4 regions of the Rhizobium sp. C104 genome follow, and region 1 is predicted to be linked to each of the others. Evidence: riboswitches for the same ligand, from Rfam matches in the RefSeq annotation. Region 1 holds a riboswitch; each other region holds the start of a gene.

What was found. Region 1 has a riboswitch for cobalamin ahead of cobU (bifunctional adenosylcobinamide kinase/adenosylcobinamide-phosphate guanylyltransferase). Riboswitches for the same ligand answer to the same signal wherever they lie in the genome.
Region 2: linked by a shared signal. The riboswitch ahead of MF410_RS05400 (ABC transporter substrate-binding protein) and the one ahead of cobU (bifunctional adenosylcobinamide kinase/adenosylcobinamide-phosphate guanylyltransferase) in region 1 are both predicted to bind cobalamin.
Region 3: linked by a shared signal. The riboswitch ahead of MF410_RS23210 (CbtB domain-containing protein) and the one ahead of cobU (bifunctional adenosylcobinamide kinase/adenosylcobinamide-phosphate guanylyltransferase) in region 1 are both predicted to bind cobalamin.
Region 4: linked by a shared signal. The riboswitch ahead of nrdH (glutaredoxin-like protein NrdH) and the one ahead of cobU (bifunctional adenosylcobinamide kinase/adenosylcobinamide-phosphate guanylyltransferase) in region 1 are both predicted to bind cobalamin.

Annotation. Positions count from the first base shown of each region.
Region 1 covers NZ_CP092348.1:1,004,929-1,010,433, forward strand. The annotation lists gene MF410_RS06145 (adenylate/guanylate cyclase domain-containing protein) at 1-424, shown strand, start outside; gene MF410_RS06150 (chloride channel protein) at 432-2,222, opposite strand; cobalamin riboswitch at 2,502-2,895, shown strand; partial or broken gene cobU (bifunctional adenosylcobinamide kinase/adenosylcobinamide-phosphate guanylyltransferase) at 3,179-3,702, shown strand; gene cobW (cobalamin biosynthesis protein CobW) at 3,707-4,756, shown strand; gene cobN (cobaltochelatase subunit CobN) at 4,761-5,505, shown strand, end outside.
Region 2 covers NZ_CP092348.1:866,796-872,300, forward strand. The annotation lists gene blh (bifunctional sulfur transferase/dioxygenase Blh) at 1-1,250, shown strand, start outside; cobalamin riboswitch at 1,497-1,752, shown strand; gene MF410_RS05400 (ABC transporter substrate-binding protein) at 1,925-2,941, shown strand; gene MF410_RS05405 (iron ABC transporter permease) at 2,938-3,978, shown strand; gene MF410_RS05410 (ABC transporter ATP-binding protein) at 3,975-4,739, shown strand; partial or broken gene MF410_RS05415 (hypothetical protein) at 4,811-5,373, shown strand; gene MF410_RS05420 (HIT family protein) at 5,384-5,505, opposite strand, start outside.
Region 3 covers NZ_CP092348.1:4,506,080-4,511,584, reverse strand. The annotation lists partial or broken gene MF410_RS23220 (hypothetical protein) at 1-19, opposite strand, end outside; gene MF410_RS23215 (CbtA family protein) at 70-816, opposite strand; gene MF410_RS23210 (CbtB domain-containing protein) at 829-1,038, opposite strand; adenosylcobalamin (AdoCbl) riboswitch at 1,051-1,193, opposite strand; gene MF410_RS23205 (histidine phosphatase family protein) at 1,270-1,824, shown strand; gene MF410_RS23200 (bifunctional diguanylate cyclase/phosphodiesterase) at 2,226-3,797, shown strand; gene MF410_RS23195 (inorganic phosphate transporter) at 3,807-5,408, opposite strand.
Region 4 covers NZ_CP092348.1:4,158,100-4,163,604, reverse strand. The annotation lists gene nrdE (class 1b ribonucleoside-diphosphate reductase subunit alpha) at 1-1,457, opposite strand, end outside; gene nrdI (class Ib ribonucleoside-diphosphate reductase assembly flavoprotein NrdI) at 1,436-1,840, opposite strand; gene nrdH (glutaredoxin-like protein NrdH) at 1,857-2,078, opposite strand; cobalamin riboswitch at 2,336-2,563, opposite strand; gene MF410_RS21610 (heavy metal translocating P-type ATPase) at 2,768-5,062, opposite strand; gene MF410_RS21605 (helix-turn-helix domain-containing protein) at 5,134-5,505, shown strand, end outside.

The DNA of each region.
Region 1 (5,505 bases):
GATCCTCAAGTTCATGGGCGACAGTGTACTGGCGATCTTTCCGACTGAGGCGGAGGATCCGCAAAAGGCCTGCAGGGCAGCGTTGGCTTCGGCTCAGAATCTGCTGAAGGCCAACGAAGAGCTTAATCGCGAGCGGACACGCAACGGAGGCCCCGATATCGGCATCGATGTCGTGCTGCATCTCGGCGAGGTTTTCTACGGAAATGTCGGCGCCCACGGCCGGCTCGACTTCACGGTGATCGGCAGGGCTGTCAACGAAGCCTCGCGGCTGGAAAAGCTCTGCGGAATGCTCGAGCAGCACCTGCTGCTGTCGGAGAGCTTCGCGGCGACCTCAGCCGTCCCCTGCGAGTATCTCGGCTCTTTCGAATTGCGGGGCGTTTCGAAGAAGGCCGACGTCTTCCGGCTGGCCGGCGCCGCGTCATAACACCCCTTCAGATTTCGCCGGAGACTTCGCGACGGCGGCGGTCCAGTTCTTCGCTGTAGCGGCGCAGCGTATAGCTTTCGCTGAGCTGGCCGATCACCTTGCGCTCGATCAAATTGTTGACGACGGCGAGTGCTTCGCTTTCGCTCTTATCGAAGATCGCCGCCGCCTGCCTTGCATTCATCTGTGGCTGCAGGAAATCGTTGCGGTAGTGGATGAAATCGGCAAGCGTCTTGCCCTCGTCCTGGGTGTCGGTCGGGTTGGCGTAGATCTCCGGCACCAGCACGAGGCCGGCATATTTGTCGCTCTCCTCGACAAGGATGACACGCTGGGTCGAGCCGATTGGGAAGGCCTGCTTGAATTCCTCCAGCGAGATGCCAGCCCTTGCCGTCTTGACGTCCGCGCGCATCAGCTTGTCCACCGTCAGGTTGCGGATCCAGCCGACGTCATGGGCGCTGCGGATGCTTTCGCCGCGCAGGTGGAAGCGCCATGTGGCGAAGGAGTAGCCGAAGGTCGAGCGCACGACGAGCGAGGAGGTGATGACGGCGGCGAGCACCAGCGCGGTGATCGGGAAGTCGCCGGTGATTTCGAGCGCCAGGAAGGTCATCGTCAGCGGCCCGCCGATGACGGCGACGGCAAGCGAACTCATGCCGACCACGGCATAAATGACGGGCGTCAGCGTCGCATCGGCAAAATAGGGGCCGCAATAAGCAAAGAGCTTGCCGAGCAGGGCGCCCATGAACAGCGAGGCGAAGAACAGGCCGCCCCTGAAGCCCGAGCCGATCGAGATCGCCGAAGCCAAGGATTTCAACAGGAAGAGGCCGATCAGCGCCGGGATGGCGACGTCGCGGGAGAGGTTCAGATGCAACGCGCCATGGCCGGCCGAAAGCACCTGCGGCGAGATCATCGCCAGCAGCCCGACGATGATGCCGCCGAGGGCCGGGCGGAAGGGCGGGGCGATCGCGCTCTTGCGCGCCAGTTCTTCGACAAAGGCGACACCCTGCATGATCAGGATGCCGACGCCGGCTGAGACCGCGCCGAGCAGCAGCGCCGGGATATAATCGGCCGGCACGACCGCGCCGAAGCCGCCGATATCGATGGTGAAATCGCCGTGGGTGAGCAGCCTTGCGATCAGGGTGGAAACAAGGGCCGAAACCACCACAGGGGTCAGCGAGACGATCGTATAAGTGCCGATGATCAGTTCGAAGGCATAGAAGGCGCCGGTCAGCGGCGCGTTGAAGGCGGCGGCGATGGCGCCGGCTGCGCCGCAGCCGACGAGGACGCGGAGATCCGAGCGGCGAAGCTGCAGCTTCAGGCCGAGTTTCGAGGCGAGCCCTGCGGCAAGCTGGGTATAGCCGGCCTCCAGGCCGACGGAGGCGCCGAACCCGTTGGAGATCAGGTTCTGCACGGCGACGATAATGCTGTCAGTCAAGGACAGGCGGCCGCCATGCAGCGCATTGGCCTCGATCGGGTCGACCATCGGCTTCTTGCGGCGTTTGGCCAAAATGAAGAGCAACAGGCCGAGCAGGATGCCGCCGATGATCGGGGCGGTGAGCAGCAGCAGCTTGTCGTCGATCACCGACGAGCTCAACCTTTCGCTGTCGGCGATACCGAAGACCAACTGATGCAGTTCATTGGACACGAAGCTCATGCCGGTCACGGCAAGACCGGAGGCAATGCCGACGACAGCGCCCGCCAGAGACAGACCGACTTCGCTGCGGCGGGTCAGCGCCCGCAGCCGCCCCGGATCGAAGAAAACACGCAGCGCTCGGAACCGGCGCCGATCCAATTTCATAAGCATGGCAAGACAACTAGGCAGGAAGAGGCCCGGTCAAGGGCGATGGCGCAGTCCGCTTGCAGCGCAATTGCGGCGAAAAGCCGGCGGGCGCGTCAAATATTTATGACGTAAGCCTCTGATAAATGACGATATTCCTGGTCGAGTAAGTCGTGTTTGGATGAGCGTGCCTGCCTTGCCGCCCACGGCCGACCGCCAAGGCCGGTTGACTTCACTCCTGAGCTTGCCTAACCATCCCTCAACGGATGGTCGCCAGACCATCCCACGCGGATGGTCATCTGGCCATCCTCGGATATAACGGATGGTTCCGGATCGGCGTTACGCCTTCCGGATGAAAAGGGAATGTGACGGGGCGGACCCACACCGGGCGCCTTCATCACAGCCGACCCCGCGACTGTAGAGCGGTCAGGGTCTTCCATCCGGCATCGAGCCCTTCCTGCCCGCTTGCAATCATGCAGGCGGGCGTGACGGGCGACATGCCGGAAAAGCCACTGGACATGCATGGTGATCAACCGGGGTCGGACGCCTCTATTTCTACGAATCGTCCACCTCTTCACCAATGCAGCCGGGAAGGCGAGGCAGATCCGCTGGCACGATCAGGGGCGACCGGTTTCCGGTCCGCCCCGATCGCGGCCGACAACCGCGAGCCAGGAGACCTGCCATTCGTGCCGGGCGAAAAGCCCAATCCTGGGCAAGAGACCCGCTGCCAGCACGGAGGTTGTTTTGGCTGAACGATTGAATTCGGCGTTGCCTCGTGGGGTACTGGAGCGCATTTCCCTCTCCTCCCTCATTCCTGTGCCCGTCACAGGAATCCAGTGCGACCAAGTCCTTGGGCGCGAGAGACTTACTTCCCGAATGAGAGTCATTCACGGCGCGGACGCGCCGTGCCTGGATTCCTGTGACAGGCACAGGAATGAGGGAGCGTGGTGGGGTGTCGCATTCTCCCAGCAGGCCGTCTGCGCATGACGACCGCTCTCTCCAATGCCATTTTCATCCTCGGCGGCGCACGCTCCGGCAAATCCCGGTTTGCCGAAAACCTCGTCGTTGCAACCGGCCTCGATCGTCACTACGTCGCGACCGGCCGGGCGTGGGACGAGGAGATGCAGTCGCGGATTGCCCAGCACAGAGCCGATCGCGGCCCGTCATGGACGACGCATGAGGAACCGCTCCATCTCGTCGGCAGGCTCGCCGCCATCGACGGCGAGGGCCGGGTCGTGCTGATCGACTGCCTGACGCTCTGGGTCACCAATCTGATGATGGAGGAGCGCGATATGGCGGCGGATTTTTTGGCGCTCGCCGATTATTTGCCGCGGGCAAAGGCGCGGCTCGTTTTCGTGTCAAACGAGATCGGCCTCGGCATCGTGCCGGACAATCGCATGGCGCGGGATTTTCGCGATCATGCCGGCCGTCTCCACCAGCTGATCGCGGCAAAGGCCGCCGAAGTCTATTCATCGCGGCAGGCCTGCCGCTGAAAATGAAGGGTTAAATCCATGAATCAACAGAAGATTCCCGCAACCGTCATCACCGGTTTCCTCGGCGCCGGCAAGACGACGATGATCCGCAACCTGCTTACCAATGCCGGCGGTAAAAAGATCGCGCTGATCATCAATGAATTCGGCGATCTCGGTGTCGACGGCGAGGTGCTGAAGGGCTGCGGTGCGGAGAACTGCAGCGAGGACGACATCATCGAACTGACTAATGGCTGCATCTGCTGCACCGTCGCCGACGATTTCATTCCGACGATGACGAAGCTCTTGGAACGTGAGCAGCGGCCCGACCATATCGTCATTGAAACCTCGGGCCTCGCTCTGCCGCAGCCGCTGGTCGCCGCCTTCAACTGGCCTGACATTCGCACCCAGGTGACCGTCGACGGCGTCATCACGGTGGTCGACAGTGCGGCTGTTGCCGCCGGCCGGTTCGCCGACGACCACGATGCCGTCGAGGCGGCGCGCAGCGAGGATGAATCGCTCGATCACGAGAGCCCGATCGAGGAACTGTTCGAGGATCAGCTCACCTGCGCCGATCTCATCGTGCTCAACAAGACCGACCTGATCGACGTGGCCGGCCTCGGCCGGGTGCGCGACGAGGTCGCCGCCCGCACCTCGCGCAAGCCGGTGATGATCGAGGCGAAAAACGGCGAGGTGCCGGCCGGCATCCTGCTTGGCCTCGGCATCGGCACGGAGGACGATATCGCCAACCGCAAGTCCCATCACGAACTGGAGCATGAGGACGGCACGCCGCACGATCATGACGAATTCGACAGCTTCGTCGTCGATCTCGGCCCGGTCGCCGATCCGGCCGGCTTCATCGAGGCGCTGAAGAGCATCATATTGGCCCATGACGTGCTGCGCCTCAAGGGCTTCGTCGATGTTTCGGGCAAGCCGATGCGCCTGCAGCTCCAGGCAGTCGGCAGCCGCATCGACCACTATTTCGATCGCGCCTGGGCGCCTGGGGAAAACCGCGGCACGCGCCTCGTCGTCATTGGTCTGCATGAGATGGATCAGGGTGCGGTGAGAGCGGCGATCGAGGCGCTGGCGTAGGCCCATGCATCTGCTTCTGGCCCAGCAGGGAATGATCAGCGACGGCGAAGAGGCGATCGATCTCGGTCAGACGCCGGGCGATATCCTGTTTCTGTCGGCCGCCGACAGCGAGCTTGCGGCGATCGCGGCCGCCCATCGCGCCTGCGGTGGGCCGCATTCGCTGCGGCTTGCCAGCCTGATGAGCCTCAAGCACCCGATGTCGGTCGATACCTATGTCGAGCGCACGGCGCGGCACGCCAGGCTCATCATCGTCCGTGCGCTCGGCGGCGCCAGCTATTTCCGCTATGCGCTGGAGGCGCTGCATGCTGCAGCGTCCCGCGCCGGCGCGCAGATTGCGGTGCTGCCGGGTGATGCCAGGTCGGATGCGGGGCTGGTACCCTTCTCGAACATCGAGGTCGACGATCTCGATGCGCTCTGGGCCTATCTCATCGAGGGCGGCGAGGCCAATGGGCGCGCCTTTCTCGATTATGCCGCGGCGATGCTGTCGGGCGCGGAGAAGCCCGCGCCGGCGGTACCGTTGATGAAGGCGGGGATCTGGTGGGCGGGGCGAGGGCTGATCGGGGTCGAGGAGTGGCGGCGGGTGACAGAGAAGGTGGCGGTGGAGCCAATCGTCGCCATCAGCTTCTACCGAGCGCTCGTGCAGAGCGGCGAGACCAAGCCGATCGAAGCGCTGATCGAAGCCTTGCAGGCGCACGGTCTCCGGCCGCTGCCGGTCTTTGCCTATAGCCTCAAGGACCCCGTTTCGACCG
Region 2 (5,505 bases), 140 kb from region 1:
CGGTGGCGGGGCAGCCCGATGCCGCCGGTTTTGCTGCTTTTGCGGCGGACGGTTTTGCCGGCGTCATCAATGCCCGGCCGGATGGCGAGGAGCCGGGGCAGCCGGGCGATGCGGCGGAAAAGGCTTCTGCCGCTGCCGTGGGGCTCGCATACAGCTTCGTGCCGGTGAAAGGGCCCGAGATTACCGAGGCCGATATCCGCGCCTTCCAGAGGGCGATGATGCAAGCAAACGGGCCGGTCGTCGCTCATTGCAAGAGCGGCACCCGGGCGTTGACGCTCTATGCGCTCGGAGAGGTGCTTGACGGGCGGATGCAGCCCGGGGACGTCGAGGCCTTCGGTCAAAACCTCGGCTTCGATCTTGCCGGCGCGCGCCGCTGGCTGGAAAAGCGGGCAGGGCAGGCGGCTGTCGTGAAGGCTTTCTTCGAACCCCGCACTTGCAGTGTGCAATATGTCGTTTCAGACCCGGTAACGAAACGCTGCGCCATCATCGACCCGGTGCTCGATTTCGACGAAATGTCGGGTGCGACGGGAACGGCCAATGCCGATGCCATCCTCGCGCATATCGACAGCGAAGGGCTGACGGTCGAGTGGATCCTCGACACGCATCCGCATGCCGACCATTTCTCCGCCGCGCACTATCTCAAAGGAAAGACCGGCGCGCCGACGGCGATCGGCGCCCATGTCACCGACGTGCAGGTGCTCTGGAAGGAAATCTACAACTGGCCGGCACTCGAAACCGACGGCTCGCAATGGGACCGGCTGTTTGCTGATGGCGACACTTTCGAGATCGGCGGGCTTAGAGCCCGCGTGATGTTCTCGCCCGGCCATACTCTTGCCTCGGTGACCTATGTGATCGGCGACGCCGCCTTCGTGCACGACACCGTGTTCACGCCGGATACCGGCACGGCGCGCACGGATTTTCCCGGCGGCAGCGCCAGCGCTCTCTGGCACTCGATCCAGGCGATCCTGTCGCTGCCCGAGGAGACCCGGCTCTTTTCCGGCCACGACTATCAGCCTGGCGGCCGTCACCCGCGCTGGGAAAGCACGGTAGCCGCCCAGAAGCGCGCCAATCCGCATATATCAGGCATCGACGAAGCCGGCTTCGTGGCGCTGCGCCAGGCGCGCGACCGCACGCTGCCGAAACCGAAGCTGATGCTGCATGCGCTGCAGGTCAACATCCGCGGCGGGCGGTTGCCCGAACCGGAGGCGAACGGGCGACGGTATCTGAAGATTCCGCTGGATGCGTTGTAGGAACGCAGGGAGCAGCGTTGCGGCGTGCTTCGAGGCTTCGCCCGTTCGGGCTGCGCACCTCAGCATGAGGGAGGTTGGTGGATGCCGCGCCCACGACAGCGGGAATAGTAGGATGCTTAAGAGACTCCATCCTGGGGATGAGAATGCTGGCATCATACCGGCCAACAGCGCTCCGACGTTCCGTCTCCATATTTCGCCCACCAAACCCAATCTTCCGCAATAATGATTGACGTCGTGCGGGCGGGCGACGTAACTGGCGGTGACGGTTCCCTGAAGATGACTCCAAGGGGATTAATAGGGAACACGGTGAGGACGACCCAGTAGGGACCGAGACCGTGGCTGCCCCCGCAACTGTAAGCGGATTGTCGATCATCTCAGCTGTGGCCAGCGACTGGCCATCTCTGAAGGGCTTATGGCCCTGCCACTGCGATATATCGCGGGAAGGCGGATGAACGACTTATATCCGCAAGCCAGGAGACCTGCCGTCAATCACGATCCAATCAACCGGGCGGGGATGCCCGGATAAGGAACAGACATGATTGACCTTCTGAACCTTCGCCGAATTTCGGCATGCATCCGTCTCGATTGGGCCTCCTGCGGCTAGCGCGCGCGTCAGCGTGCCTTCGGCCGCGCGTGCGGCATAACCGTGCTTTTTCCTTCAATCGAGGTTTTTCATGCGCCAGATTCTCGCCACCATGACATTTGCCTTCGGGCTGATCGGCCTTGCGGCACCGAGCCTTGCTGCCACCCAATATCCTTTGACCATCACCAATTGCGGTGAGCAGGTGACTTTCCAGAAGGCGCCGTCGAAGATCGTTTCGATCGGCCAGGGAATGACCGAAATTCTTTTCTCGCTCGGCCTTGCCGACAAGATCGCCGGCACGGCCGTCTGGGTCGGTCCCGTGCTGCCGCAATATGCCGCGGCGAACAGCAGGATAAAGCGTCTCGCCGACAATGATCCGAGCTTCGAATCCGTCGTCGGACAGGAGCCCGACCTGGTGGCGGCCGAGTTCGAATGGCATGTCGGCGCGCAGGGCTCCGTCGGCAAGCGGGAGCAGTTTCAGGATCTCGGGATCAATACCTATCTTTCGCCGGCCGATTGCGTCGCCAAGGTCAACACCGATGGCGGCGACGGTGTGCGCAAGGAGCTGTTCACGATGGCGCTGATCTATCGCGAAATCGCCGAACTCTCAGAGATCTTCGACGTGAAGGAGCGCGGCGATGCGCTGATTTCCGAGCTGAAGAAGCGCGAGGCGGATGCCGTCGCCTCGATATCAGCCGCATCGGGCAAGAGCCTGCCCATCGTCTTCTGGTTCTCCAGCAAGGAAGTCAACGGCGACGCCTTCATTGCGGGCAAGAACAGCGCGCCTGCCTATATACTGAAGGCGATCGGCGCCAGGAATGTCGTCACCACCGAGGAGGAATGGCCGCTGGTCGGCTGGGAAACCATCGCCCAGGCGAACCCGGCCGTCATCGTGCTCGCCACCATGGACCGGCGCCGCTACGCCGCCGACGATCCGAAGGTCAAGATCGATTTTCTCGAGAACGACCCCGTGACCAAGGAACTCGATGCCGTCAGGAACAGGCACTTCGTGATGATGGACGCGCAATCGATGAACCCAACGATCCGCACGATCGACGGCATCGAGACCTTGGCGAACGGCATCAAATCCTTCGGCCTCTCGCAGTGAAGGCAGCGTCGGTCAGGAAACAAGGATGGTGGGCGCTCGCCGCGCTCACCATTTCAGCCCTTCTCCTTCTCGGACTGATGATCAGCCTTGCCGTTTCGATCGGCGAGATCGCGATCCCGCTGGCGACAACGGCGGAGGCCGTCTCCAACCGGCTGTTCGGAACGCAGTTCGAACTCAGCCGCATCCACCAGGGCATCGTCTGGGATTATCGTCTGAGCCGGGCGCTGGTTGCGGCCAGCGCCGGCGCGTCGCTCTCGCTCTGCGGCGCCGTGCTGCAGGCGCTGCTGCGCAATCCGCTGGCCGAACCCTATGTGCTCGGCATCTCCGCCGGCGCCTCGACGGGAGCCGTCTGCGTGATGATCCTCGGCCTCGGCTACGGTGTTCTTGGCCTTTCCAGCGGCGCCTTCATCGGCGCGGTCATTGCCTTTCTGCTGGTCGGCTTCCTGGCGACGGGTGCGGGAGGAACCGGCGAACGCATCATCCTGTGCGGCGTCGCCGGTTCGCAGCTCTTCACTGCGCTGACCTCCTACATCGTGACGACATCGGCGAATGCCGAGCAGGCGCGGGGCATCCTGTTCTGGCTTCTGGGTTCGCTCAGCGGCGTGCGCTGGCCGGATGTCTATCTCTCGGTGCCGATCGCGCTCACAGGTTTCGTCATCTGCATGGCCCATGTCAGGGCGCTCGATGCCTTCGCCTTCGGTACGGATGCGGCGGCCTCGCTCGGCATTGCGGTGCGCCGCGTCCAGATCCTGCTGTTCGGCCTGACAGCGGCGATGACGGCAAGCGTCGTCAGCATGGTCGGCTCGATCGGCTTCGTCGGCCTGGTCATTCCCCATGCCGCCCGCTTCCTCGTCGGGCCGGGCCATCGGCGGCTGCTGCCGGCAACAGCACTCGGCGGCGCGATCTACATGGTCGGCGCCGATATCGTCTCGCGCATCATCATCCCACAGCAGGTCCTGCCGATCGGCGTTGTTACGGCGCTCTTCGGCGCGCCAGCCTTTGCCGTCATCCTCTATCGCGTGCGGAGGAGCGCATGAGCATTACGATCGACGCGGTGAGTTTCGCCGCAGGCGACACGGTCATCGTCAACGGCGTCAGCCTGACGGTGGCAAAGGGCAAGGTGCTCGGTCTGCTCGGGCCGAACGGGTCCGGCAAATCGAGCCTGCTGAGGCTGATCTGCCGGCTGCGCAAGGTCCGCAGCGGCGTCATCCGGCTGGGCGACGACGATATCGCTTCGCTGTCGCGCGCCGCCCTTGCGCGGCGCATCGCCTTCGTCGAGCAGCAATCGACGACCGAGACGCAACTGACCGTGCGCGACGTGGTGCGGCTCGGCCGCACGCCGCATCGCGGGATGCTTGCGCCCTTCGGCGCGGAGGATGATGCCGCGGTCGAGGAGGCGCTGTTGCGGGTCGACATGCAGGCGAGGGCGGGCCAGCTCTGGCAGACGCTGTCGGGAGGCGAGCGACAGCGCGTCCATATTGCGCGGTCGCTGGCGCAGGCGCCGGGCGAGCTGCTGCTCGACGAGCCGACCAATCATCTCGATATCCAGCACCAGCTCGACATTCTCCGGCTGATCTCGAAGCTCGGCATCACCTGCATCGTCGCTCTGCACGATCTCAACCTGGCGGCAATGTTCTGCGACAGCCTGGCGGTGCTTCAGAAGGGTGAGGTCGTCGCCGCGGGCGCGCCGGAGGAGGTGCTTACCGAGGATATGATCGGCAGGGTTTTCGGCGTTCGCGCCCATGTCCAGAAGTCGGCAGTGCATGGGCGGCACCACATCCAATACGTCCTGGATTGAGGAATGGCCTTTTTCCTGGACTGGCGTATGATTTCCGAGGGCGCCTGCGCCCGGTCGAACGGAGTTTCGAGATGCTCGAACGAAATCAGTTTCCCCTGCGGCCCGTCGTCCCCGGCTTCGCTGTCGCCTGGGTCGCCATCATTTCAGGCGCGAGCGTCGCTCTCAGCCTGATTTTTGCCTGCGTCACGCCCTTCGTGGCCCTGGCGGCGGTATCGGCGGTCATTGTTCCCCGGCGCATGGCGCTGACGGCGGTCCTGCTGGCCTGGCTCGCCACCAGATGGTCGGGTATCTCGTGCTCGGCTATCCCCAGACTTGGGACAGCTATGCGTGGGGTCTGGCGATCGGTCTTGCCGCATTTGCATCCCTGGCCGCAGCGCTCGGCGTGCTTCACCTTGCGGCCGGCCTGACCGTCACCGCGGCCGGCGCCTTCATGGCCGGCTTCGTTGCCTATGAAGGCGTGCTCTTTGCTGCGACGGCGGTGCTTCCGTCAGGCGAGGAAGCGTTTTCGGCGTCTGTGGTGGCGAATGTCCTGCTGATCAATTCTCTGGCCGCGATCGGCCTGGTCTGCCTTCACGCCGGCGCGGCAGCCGGCCGTGCGCTCGTTGCAAGCCAGGCGGGACCGGCGTTGCCTTAGGCGCAAAGACCTAAGGTGCCGGAAACCGCATTACCTCCCGCAACAGCGCAATGACCTCTGAGACCGACGGCCCTCTGACCGGTGGCGACACTGCGCGTTCACAGAACTCGCGCCAGACGAACAGCGTCAGTT
Region 3 (5,505 bases), 1.0 Mb from region 1:
TGGCTCTGCTGCTTTTCATGGTCGCTTGAAAACCCAAGGGCGCCGGCAAAACGGCGCCCTTCATTGCGTTCAGCGGAGTGCCGTTGCCGGCCGGCTCCGCTGGCCGCCCTTCGCAGCAAGCCGCTTTTCCGCCAGCGCCCCGAAGCCAAGGCCAAGTGTTGCCCAGAGGATCGCATGCATGGCGAGCGTTGTCGTCCGGAAACGCCAGAGCACCATGGCCGAGAAGTTCTCCGGCACCTCGTTGATCGGCGGCAGCAGATAGAGCACGAGCACGATGAAGACGAGATAGGCGATGCCGGCAATGATCGCGCCGTTCCAGAGGCCGAAACGCTCGGAAAGACGGCGCGACAGCGCCACCGCGGCAATCAGCGCGGCGAGCGAGACGACAATCATCAGGAAGAACAGCTCGGTCCTGACGCCGATCGTATCGGCATTGCCGACCGCCGGCGGGTTGGCCGGATATTTGATAGCGGGAACGAGCACGATCGCCACGTAGGCGAAAATGGCGATGACCGCCGAGGTGCCGCGCGCCGAAAGATTGCTGACGCGGCCGTGCACGAAAGCAAAAGCGAGCGCGAAAAGCCCGCCGACGGCGATGCTGTAAGCCATGACGCCGGTGAAAAGGCCGAGACCGGCCTGGGTGGCCCGGCTGACGATTTCAGGTTCGGCAGCTTCGCCGGCCGCCTGGGCGCTCGCCTCCTCGAAAGCGATCGCCGCATCGACCAGCGGCTCGCCGAAGACATGGGCGAAAGCGAAAACGAGGATGCCACCGAGCAGCCCCGCGAGCATGCCGCGAAGGAGAAGGTTTCCAACCATGTCAATATCTCCCTAGTGGCAGGGAAAGCCAAGGAGATGGCGGGCGTCATGCACGAATTCGTGCACATACATGCCGTTGAACAGCGCCATCGCGCCTTCCTCGGTGCCAACGAAATAGATGGCGATAAGCATCAGCAGGCCGCCGAAGATCGCCCAGGGCAGGATTTCGCCGACGGGGATCGGGGCCGGCGCCGCGGCGGGCGCGAAAGTGGTGTCAGACATGTATTCCTCCGGAATGACGCGTTCAGTCGAAAGAGTGTTTGTGCGGTAAGGTCTGACTTCCAGCGTGAAAAAGCTTCAACACGCTGGTCACAGTGGCGCGACCGCGCCGGATTTCCACCGGCTTCCAAACCCGCAACAACACGGTTATATCTGCTCGCCGAAGAGACTGTCAACGAAACTTCACGAGCCGGCAAAGGGCCGTCCCACTGCACCCCGGGAGATCGGAAGACTGTGAATACGCGCCTCACCTGGATCTGCCACGGCGCGACGACGGCGAGCCGCAAGACGCTGTTCCCACTTGACGAACCGCTGGAAGGCAAGGCGGCGGAAGACGCCGGCCGGATGGCTGCCCCACCCCGCGCCGACCGTATCGCCACCAGCCCCGCTTTGCGCGCCCGCCAGACCGCTGACGCGCTCCGCCTCGAAGCCCGGATAGATCAGGCGCTGCGTGACTGCGACCATGGCCGCTGGGCCGGCAGGTCGATCACAACGATCGAGGCCGAAGAGCCGGAGAACCTCGTGGCCTGGATGAGCGATCCGGAAGCGGCCCCGCATGGTGGCGAAAGCCTTCTTGATCTCAGAACACGCGTCGCCGGCTGGATGGACGGTGAATCCGCCCTCGGCGGCCATGTGATTGCCATCAGCCACGCGGCCGTGATCCGGGCGGCGGTCGCCCATGTGCTTCAGGCGCCGCACTCCTCCTTCTGGCGGAGCGATATCGAGCCGCTCGCCATCGTTTGCATGACCAGCAATGGCAGCCGCTGGTCTCTGCGCTTTCCGTATTAGCGGCTCCTCATTTTATCCAGCCTTACACAAGCAAATCGCGTCATCTCTATTGAACCGGGTTTGACCGGGACTACTTCCTTTCCCAAGGAGATGGAAGAATGACATATGATTGGAGTGGGGAGCGCACGCGTCGTCTGCGTTTGATGCGTGTCGCCACAATCACGGTTCTGGTCGGTCTCATCGTCAGCGTTCCGCTGCTGATCGTCACCGCCTGAAGCACGAGAAAAGGCGAGCGATGCACCAGCACGCTCGCCTTCGTTCTTTCCCGTCCCGGCTCAGCATCCTCAGTCCCTCAACGGTGCAGCAACAGGCTGCCGCCTCCAAAAATTCGCCTTCTGGTTTCAACGAACATTTCAGACTTTCATGATAGTTCGGCAGATGGTGGAGATGGAGAAGGCCACATGCCGGTGTTTTTCCAGAGCAGGGCCGGAAGGCAATGCGTATCGATCGTCGGGCTTGGGATAACTCTCTGGCTCCTCGGCGCGCTTTTGCAGCTTGACGACAGCCTTGTCTTCTTCATGACCGGTTTCGGCGAATACGGCGCCGACAAACTCGTTCTGGCGCTTGGCATCGCCGGCGCCATGAGCTTCATCTATTCGGTGCTGCGCATCGCCGACCTGCGCAAGGAAACGGAACTGCGCGCCGCCGCCCAGGCGAAGGCCGATTGGACCGCGACCCACGACCATCTGACCAAGCTGCCGAACCGCTACGCCTTCGAACGCAAGATCCTCTCACGGCCGATCAAGGACGACGAGGACCAGATCGAGGAGTGGGACGAGAACGTCACGCTTTTCTCCGTCGATCTCGACGGCTTCAAGAAAGTCAACGATCTCGTCGGCCACAAGGGGGGCGACATTCTGCTGATCGAGGTTGCCCGGCGGATCTGCGCGCTCGGCAATGCCGATTGCGTCTATCGATTCGGCGGCGACGAATTCATCATTGTAGCCTTTGCCCTGACAGCGCAGCGGGAGGAGCGCTTTGCCAAGCTGCTGATCCAGGCGGTCACCAGGCCGATCCATATCGATGGTTTTGCCGTCGAAGTCGGCGCCAGCGTCGGCTACGACCGCTGGGCCGAGGGAACCGAACCGCTGGAGGATGCCGCTCATCGGGCCGACCTCGCCATGTACGAGGCGAAATCACGCGGCCCCAACCATTATTTCGTTTTCGAACCGGCCATGCAGGACAAGGTCACGGAACGCGCAGCGCTGGAAACCAGATTGCGCGCCGCAATCTCCAGCAAGGCGATCAAACCCTTTTATCAGCCGCTGATCGACCTGAAGACCGGTCAGCTCTGCGGCTTCGAGGCCTTGGCGCGCTGGATCAGTGACGATGGCGTCAACATACCGCCGCCTGTTTTCATCGATATCGCCGAGGAAAACGGGATGATCACCGCATTGTTCGAGGATCTTCTCGCCCAGGCCTGCAGCGACGCACTCACCTGGCCGGACCATGTGATGTTGTCCTTCAACGTCTCGCCGGTGCAGATGGAAGACAGGCTTCTGACGTCGCGTATTCTCAAAGTCCTTGCGGCAAGCCGGCTGCCGCCGCAGCGCCTGGAGGTGGAGATCACCGAGAACGCGCTGATCCAGGATCCCGTCGTCGCCGCCGTCATCCTCGACGAGCTGCACGCGGCCGGCATCCAGATCGCGCTCGACGATTTCGGCACGGGCTATTCGAGTCTGGCCCAGCTCGCCCGTTATCATTTCGACAAGATCAAGATCGACAAAAGCTTCATCGCCACCTATCGCGGCGACGAACGCCAGGAAAAGATCGTCCGCGCTATGCTTGGCCTCGGCCGGAGCCTCAACATCAAGACGACTGCCGAAGGCGTCGAGGAGCACGGCCAGCTTGCCTTCCTGCTGCAGCTTGGCTGCGACATCGGCCAAGGCTATCTTTTCGGCAAGGCAATGCCCGCCGCCGAGGCGGGCATCTTCATCAGCGATCGCAATGCCAGTCTGGCCTCCACGGCCTGACGCTATGTCTTAAAAAACTTGGCGCAGGATCACGAAGAGCACGAAGGCGATCGCGATCGAGGCCGGCAGGGTCAGCACCCAGGCCATTAGCATATTGCGCACGGTTGACCATTGCAGGCCGGAACCGTTCGCCGCCATGGTGCCGGCGACGCCTGACGACAGGACATGCGTGGTCGAGACCGGCAGGCCGAGGTGATCGGCCGAAGCGATGGTGACCATCGCCACGACTTCGGCTGCCGCGCCCTGGCCGTAAGTCAGGTGCGTCTTGCCGATCTTTTCGCCGACGGTGACGACGATGCGCTTCCAGCCCACCATCGTGCCGAGGCCAAGCGCGATCGCGACCGCCACCTTCACCCAAAGCGGGATGAACTTCGTCGCGTTGTCGACCGCCTTGTGGTAGTTCGTCACCGCGCTGAGATCGCCGGCATCCATCGGTAGCAGCTTCTGCTTGTCGATCAGCTTCAGCGCCTCGCCGATCAGGTAGATGTCGTTGCGGACGTTGCCGACGAGATTGGTCGGCACCGCTTCGAGCGTCGGGAAGGCCGCGACTTCGGCGCTTGTCCGATGGATATATTGCTGCAGGGCCGGTGTCGTCGCGTCCGTCCAGATCTTGTTCTTGACCGCGTTGCTGACCTCCGCCTTGTAGTCCGTGACGGTAACGCCCGGCTTCACATATTTGGCGAGCGCGGATTCGACCTGGACCGATGCCGACTTGTAGGCCTCGAGATAGTTCACATCAGGCGTGCGGTTCAGCGCGAAGGCCGTCGGCACCAGGCCGATCAGGATGAGCATGATCAGACCCATGCCCTTCTGGCCGTCGTTGGAGCCGTGGGCGAAGCTGACGCCGGTGCAGGTGAAGATCAGGATCGCGCGGATCCAAAGCGGCGGCGGCTGGTTGCCCTTCGGTTCGGCATAGAGCGCATTGTTGCGCACCAGAAGCTTCATCACCAGCAGCAGAACCGCGGATAGACCGAAGCCGATCAGCGGCGAGATCAGCAGCGACAGGCCGATATTGGTCGCCTGCGACCCGTCGACACCGCTCGTCGCCGTGCCTGCCGGCGCCAGGAACTGATTGGCGAGGCCGACGCCGATGATTGATCCCACGAGCGTATGCGAGCTCGACGATGGCAGACCGAGATACCAGGTGCCGAGGTTCCAGACGATCGCGGCGATCAGCAGCGCAAAGACCATGGCAAGGCCGGAGCCGGAGCCGACCTGCAGGATCAGTTCCACCGGCAGCAGCGCCAGAATGCCGAAAGCGACGGCGCCGCTCGAGGTCAGCACCCCGAGGAAGTTGAAGAAGCCCGACCAGATGACGGCGAATTCGGCCGGCATGGAACGGGTGTAGATGACGGTGGCGACGGCATTGGCCGTATCGTGGAAACCGTTGACGAATTCGAAACCGAGCGCGATCAGCAGCGCAAGGCCGAGCAGAATCCAGGGAACGGCAACTGCGGTTGTCAGGTCGCGTCCGAGTGCATAGGCGACATATCCAAGACCGCAGACCAGAACGAGCGCGAAGAGCGGCAAGAACCATTTGCCTGATGAATTTGAGCTGTGGAGCGGGTGGGAAGTGTCGCTATGAACCTGGCTGGGGGCAATATCGGCCATGGCATAGTTCCTTATTCCGTTTTGCAAGTTTGCCTTTTGTTAATAGTTCCGCAGCATGAAGCTCTCGTGACGTGTTCGGGTCCGCTCCGTAACGCAC
Region 4 (5,505 bases), 1.4 Mb from region 1:
GCATGGCTCTCGTCGTTGCCCTTTTCGATCGAGGGAACCGAGGCGATGTGGCTCATGTCGGAGACCGCCGTCAGCGCCCGGATCGAGGTCTCGATCGTCTTGCCGAAATCGGTGGAATCCATGGCCGCGGCGATATTCAGCGAGCCGAGATTGCAGGAAATATCCTTGCCGAGGTGCTTGTAAGAGAGGTCGTCGTTGTATTCGCTTGCCTTGCTGACCTGCAGGATCTCGGAGCAGAGATTGCTCATCGAAATGCGCCCGGCGATCGGGTTGGCCCGGTTCACCGTATCCTCGAACATGATGTAGGGATAACCGCTCTCGAACTGGATCTCGGCGATCACCTGGAAGAATTCACGCGCCTTGATCTTCTTCTTCGAGATGCGAGCGTCCGCCACCATCTCCCGGTACTTTTCCGTCACCGAAATCTCGGTGAAGGGCACGCCGTAAACGCGCTCCACGTCGTAAGGCGAGAACAGATGCATATCCTCGTTGTTCTTGGCGAGTTCGAAGGTGATGTCGGGCACGACGACGCCGAGCGACAGCGTCTTGATGCGGATCTTCTCGTCGGCATTTTCGCGCTTTGTGTCGAGGAAGCGCATAATGTCGGGGTGATGGGCGTTGAGATAGACGGCGCCCGCGCCCTGGCGCGCACCCAGCTGATTGGCATAGGAGAACGAGTCTTCGAGCAGCTTCATGACCGGGATGATGCCGGAGGACTGGTTTTCGATCTGCTTGATCGGCGCGCCGGCCTCACGGATATTCGTCAGCGACAGAGCCACGCCGCCGCCGCGCTTCGACAGCTGCAGCGCCGAATTGATCGAGCGGCCGATCGATTCCATATTGTCCTCGACGCGCAGCAGGAAGCAGGAGACAAGTTCGCCACGCTGCTTCTTGCCGGCATTGAGGAAGGTCGGCGTTGCCGGCTGGAAACGGCCGGAAATGATCTCGTCGACCATGTCGCGGGCAAGGGCCTCGTCACCCCGCGCCAAGGTCAGCGCCACCATGCAGATGCGGTCCTCGTAGCGCTCGAGATAGCGCTTTCCGTCGAAGGTCTTCAGCGTATAGCTGGTGTAATATTTGAAGGCGCCGAGGAAGGTCGGAAAACGGAATTTCCTCGCATAGGCCTGATCGAACAGGTCGCGGACGAAATTGAAGGAATACTGGTCGAGAACCTCCTGCTCGTAATAACCCTCGGTGACGAGGTAATCGAGCTTTTCCCTCAGATTGTGAAAGAACACGGTGTTCTGGTTCACATGCTGCAGAAAATACTGCTTCGCCGCCATGCGGTCCTTGTCGAGCTGGATCTTCCCCTCGTCGTCATAGAGGTTCAGCATCGCGTTCAGCGCGTGATAGTCGAGCGTCTCCGCCGCTTTCAAAGGGCGTTCGCCGGCGGGATGAGCAAAAGTGTTATGCGGTTTTGCGCCCGCATCCCGCGTCAGAGTTGTTCCCGTGTCCAAAATTGTTCCATTCCGTGTTTGACGTTGGCGACATCCTCGGCCGTGCCCATGAGCTCGAACCTGTAGAGGTAAGGCACCTGGCATTTTTGCGAGATCACGTCGCCGGCGAGCCCGTATGTCTCGCCGAAATTGCTGTTGCCCGCGGCAATCACGCCGCGGATATGTCCTCGGTTTTCCGCATCGTTCAAGAAACGGATCACCTGCTTGGGAACGGCACCCTTGCCACCGTCGCCGCTGTAGGTCGGCACAATGAGAACGAAGGGTTCGCGGATAGGGAACGCCTCTGCGCCGCCAGCCGGAATGCGCGCCGCGCGCAGTCCGAGCCTGGCGACGAAGCGATGGGTATTCTCGGAGCGGCTGGAATAATAAACGATCAGCCCCATCGCCTTTTTCCTCGGGTCAGGAGAGCGCGCTGATCATATCGGGGCGGAAACCCGCCCAATGCCGCTCGCCGGCGATCACGACCGGCGCCTGCATGTAGCCGAGGCTGCGGACACGATCGAGCGCTTCGGTATCCTGCGAGATATCGACGATGTCGTAATCGACGCCCAGCCGGTCGAGGGCGCGATAGGTGGCGGTGCACTGGACGCAGGCGGGTTTGCTGTAGACGGTAACGCTCATCATGTTCCTCGTGATGTCAAAGAATTCAGGACGCAAGACTGGGATCGGGCGCCTTGCAGCGTCCGGGGCAACATTTGGTGATCTGGCAAAGTCGGCGTTTAAACGCCTGATACGATCCCTCTCGGGATTTGCGCGGGCGGCGGCCTTGATATTCTGGACATGACTTCAACCCCGAAGTGCTCATGCGGACGTTCGGGGCAGCGTAACAGGCGCGAATCATTCCGCTGTCATTCACGCGACCTTCCGGACACCCCGCCCGTGGACATCTAGTTCAAGGCAGGTCTCCTGGCTTGCGGGTCGAAGCACCCTGCCCCAGCCTTCCCGAGGCATCATGCCTCAGTGACCTGAAATCGGACAGTTGCTCGCCGCTTACAGTTGCGGGGGCAGCTCCGGCCTTGCTGCGCCGTCATGGCGAAACGCACCGTATTCCCGTCTTAGCCCGCGATCCGACACGAATCGAAGGAACCTTGAACACTAGATATAGTACGCGAATCCGAAATCACGTCAACGGATGGTTTGTGCATTGCGTTACGACAGGTTTGAAATCGCTACGTTCCTGTGAAAAACATGGCTAACGAAGGCTTAACGAAAAGAGGCTGTCGAGAAGGCCGAAACGAAGAGAGCCGGCCTATAGCCGGCTCTACGATTGTCGATTCCGGATCAGCCCGCATCGTCGCTGCGAAGAGAGTTTATCCCTCGACCCGCAACAGCCTCAGCGCGTTGATCGTCACCAGCACGGTCGCACCGGTATCGGCGAGAATCGCCGGCCAGAGCCCGGTGATGCCGGCAATCGTCGTCACCAGGAACACCGCCTTCAGCCCGAGCGCGATGCTGATATTCTGCAGGATGTTGCGCATCGTCCGTTTGGACAGTTCGATCATCCGCGCCACGTCGCCGACGCGCCCGTGCAGCACGGCGGCATCGGCCGTCTCCAGCGCCACATCGGTGCCGCCGCCCATGGCGATGCCGATATCGGCGGCGGCCAGCGCCGGAGCATCGTTGATGCCGTCGCCGACCTTGGCGACGATGAAGCCCTGGCGCTTCAATTCGCCGACGACCCGCTGCTTGTCCTCCGGCATCATTTCGCCCCGCCAGTCGATGCCGAGCATGCCGGCAACGGCTGCTGCCGTCCGCTTGTTGTCGCCCGTCAACATCATCGCCTTGACGCCGGCTGATTTGAGCGCAGCGAGCCCGGCCTCGGCGTCCTCACGCGGCTCGTCACGCATGGCGATCAGGCCGGCCGCAACACCGTTGACGAGCAGCACCGACACGCTCTTGCCCTCGTCGTTCAGCGCCCTGATGCGTGCATCCTTTTCCCCATCGAGCGCCCCGCGCTCGCGAGCAGCGGATGGGGACAGCAGATCGAGCGTCTCACCGCCGACGTTGCCGCTGACACCCTTGCCCGGCAGCGCTTCCAGCTCGGAGGCCGGCGGCACGGGAACGCCGTCCGCCTTGGCGCGGTTGAGGATCGCCAGCGCCAGTGGATGGCTGGAGCCCTGCTCCAGCACCGCCGCTCGCGACAAGACCTGCGTCTCGCTCAATCCGAAGGAAACGATATCGGTCACCTGAGGCTTGCCTTCCGTCAGCGTGCCTGTCTTGTCGAAGGCGACCATCGTCACCTTGCCGAGCGTTTCCAGCACTGCGCCGCCCTTCATCAGCAGCCCGCGCCGCGCACCGGATGAAAGCGAGGCAGCAATCGCCGCCGGCGTCGAGATGACAAGCGCGCAGGGGCAGCCGATCAGCAGAATGGCAAGGCCCTTATAGACCCATTCGCTCCACGAACCGTCGAACAAAAGCGGCGGAACGACCGCCACCAGCCCCGCGACAACCACAACGCCGGGCGTGTAGTAACGCGAGAACCGATCGATGAAACGTTCGGTCGGCGCCTTCGATTCCTGCGCCTCTTCGACCAGCTTGACGACGCGGGCGATGGTATTGTCGGCAGCCGCCGCCGTGACGCGAACCCTGAGCACGGCATCGCCATTGACCGTGCCGGCAAAAACGATGGCATCGACGCCCTTGCGCACCGGCGTGCTCTCGCCCGTCACCGGCGCCTCGTCGATCGCGCTCTCACCGGAGACAACGACGCCGTCCGCCGAGATCCGGTCGCCAGGGCGAACCACGATGACGGCGCCGACCGAAAGGCTTTCCGCTGGCACCTCCCGTGTCTGCCCATTGTCTTCGAGTAGCGCGGTCTTCGGCACCAGCGACGTCAGCGACTGGATGCTTTCGCGCGCCTTGCCCGCTGCCACCCCTTCCAACAGCTCGCCAACGAGGAACAGGAACACAACGGTTGCCGCCTCTTCGCCGGCATTGATGATGACGGCGCCGACGGCGGCGATCGTCATCAGCATCTCGATCGAAAACGGTGTGCCTGAGAAAGCGGCCATGACGGCACGCCGCGCGATCGGCACCAGACCGATCAGCATGGCAACGATGAAGGCATAGGATGCAATCGCCGGCACGAGATGGCCGACGGTGTAGGCGACAACGAGTGCCGCACCGGAAAGGATGGTCAGCCGACCCTTCTCACTCTGCCACCAGGGACCGGCCATTGGCGCATGGTCGTGCCCGTGCAGCCCCTCGATTTCCTTCTCGCCATGATCGTCGTGGTCATGACTTGCATGGTCATGGCTATGGCCTGCATGATCGTGGCCTTCATGATCATGCACCGCATGTTCGTGGTCATGGTCCGCCTGATCGCGGTGATCATGTCCATGGTCGTGACGATGCTGCGGACCGCGTTCATGTGCTGGCGCAGCGTTTCCGGAAAGCGGCGCGACGGAATAGCCAAGCCCGGTTACCTTCTTCTCGATCGCCTTGAGATCGCTGCTGCCATCGTGCCGGACAGTCATCGTGCCCGCCATCACCGAGACGGATACATCGGCGACACCCGCCACGCGTCTGACCGCCGTATCGATCTTGGTTGCGCAGGAGGCGCAATCCATGCCGCCAACCCGATATCGTGTCTCGCTCTCTGCCATGATCCGCTTCCTTGTCAAACAGAAGCATCCCTCCTACATCCTCTAGTGACTAGAGGTGCAAGAGGAAAATCATGAAAAAGATCACGATCGGTGAAGCCGCCCGCCAGAGCGGCGTCAAGGTGCCGACGGTGCGTTATTACGAGAGCATCGGCCTGCTCGCGGCGCCGAGCCGCAGCGAAGGCAACCAGCGCTCCTTCGAACCTGCCGATATCAGTCGCCTCGCCTTCATCCGCCATGCCCGCGAACTCGGCTTCGAGATCGAGGCGATCCGCACGCTGCTGACCCTGCAGGATGATCCGCACCAATCCTGCGCCTCGGCCGATGCTATCGCCAAGGCTCGTCTCGTCGAGGTCGAGCAGCGCATCCGCAGCCTGATGGCGCTGAAGGCCGAGCTGGAAACCATGGTGGAAGGCTGCGGCCACGGCCGCGTCGATCAATGCCGC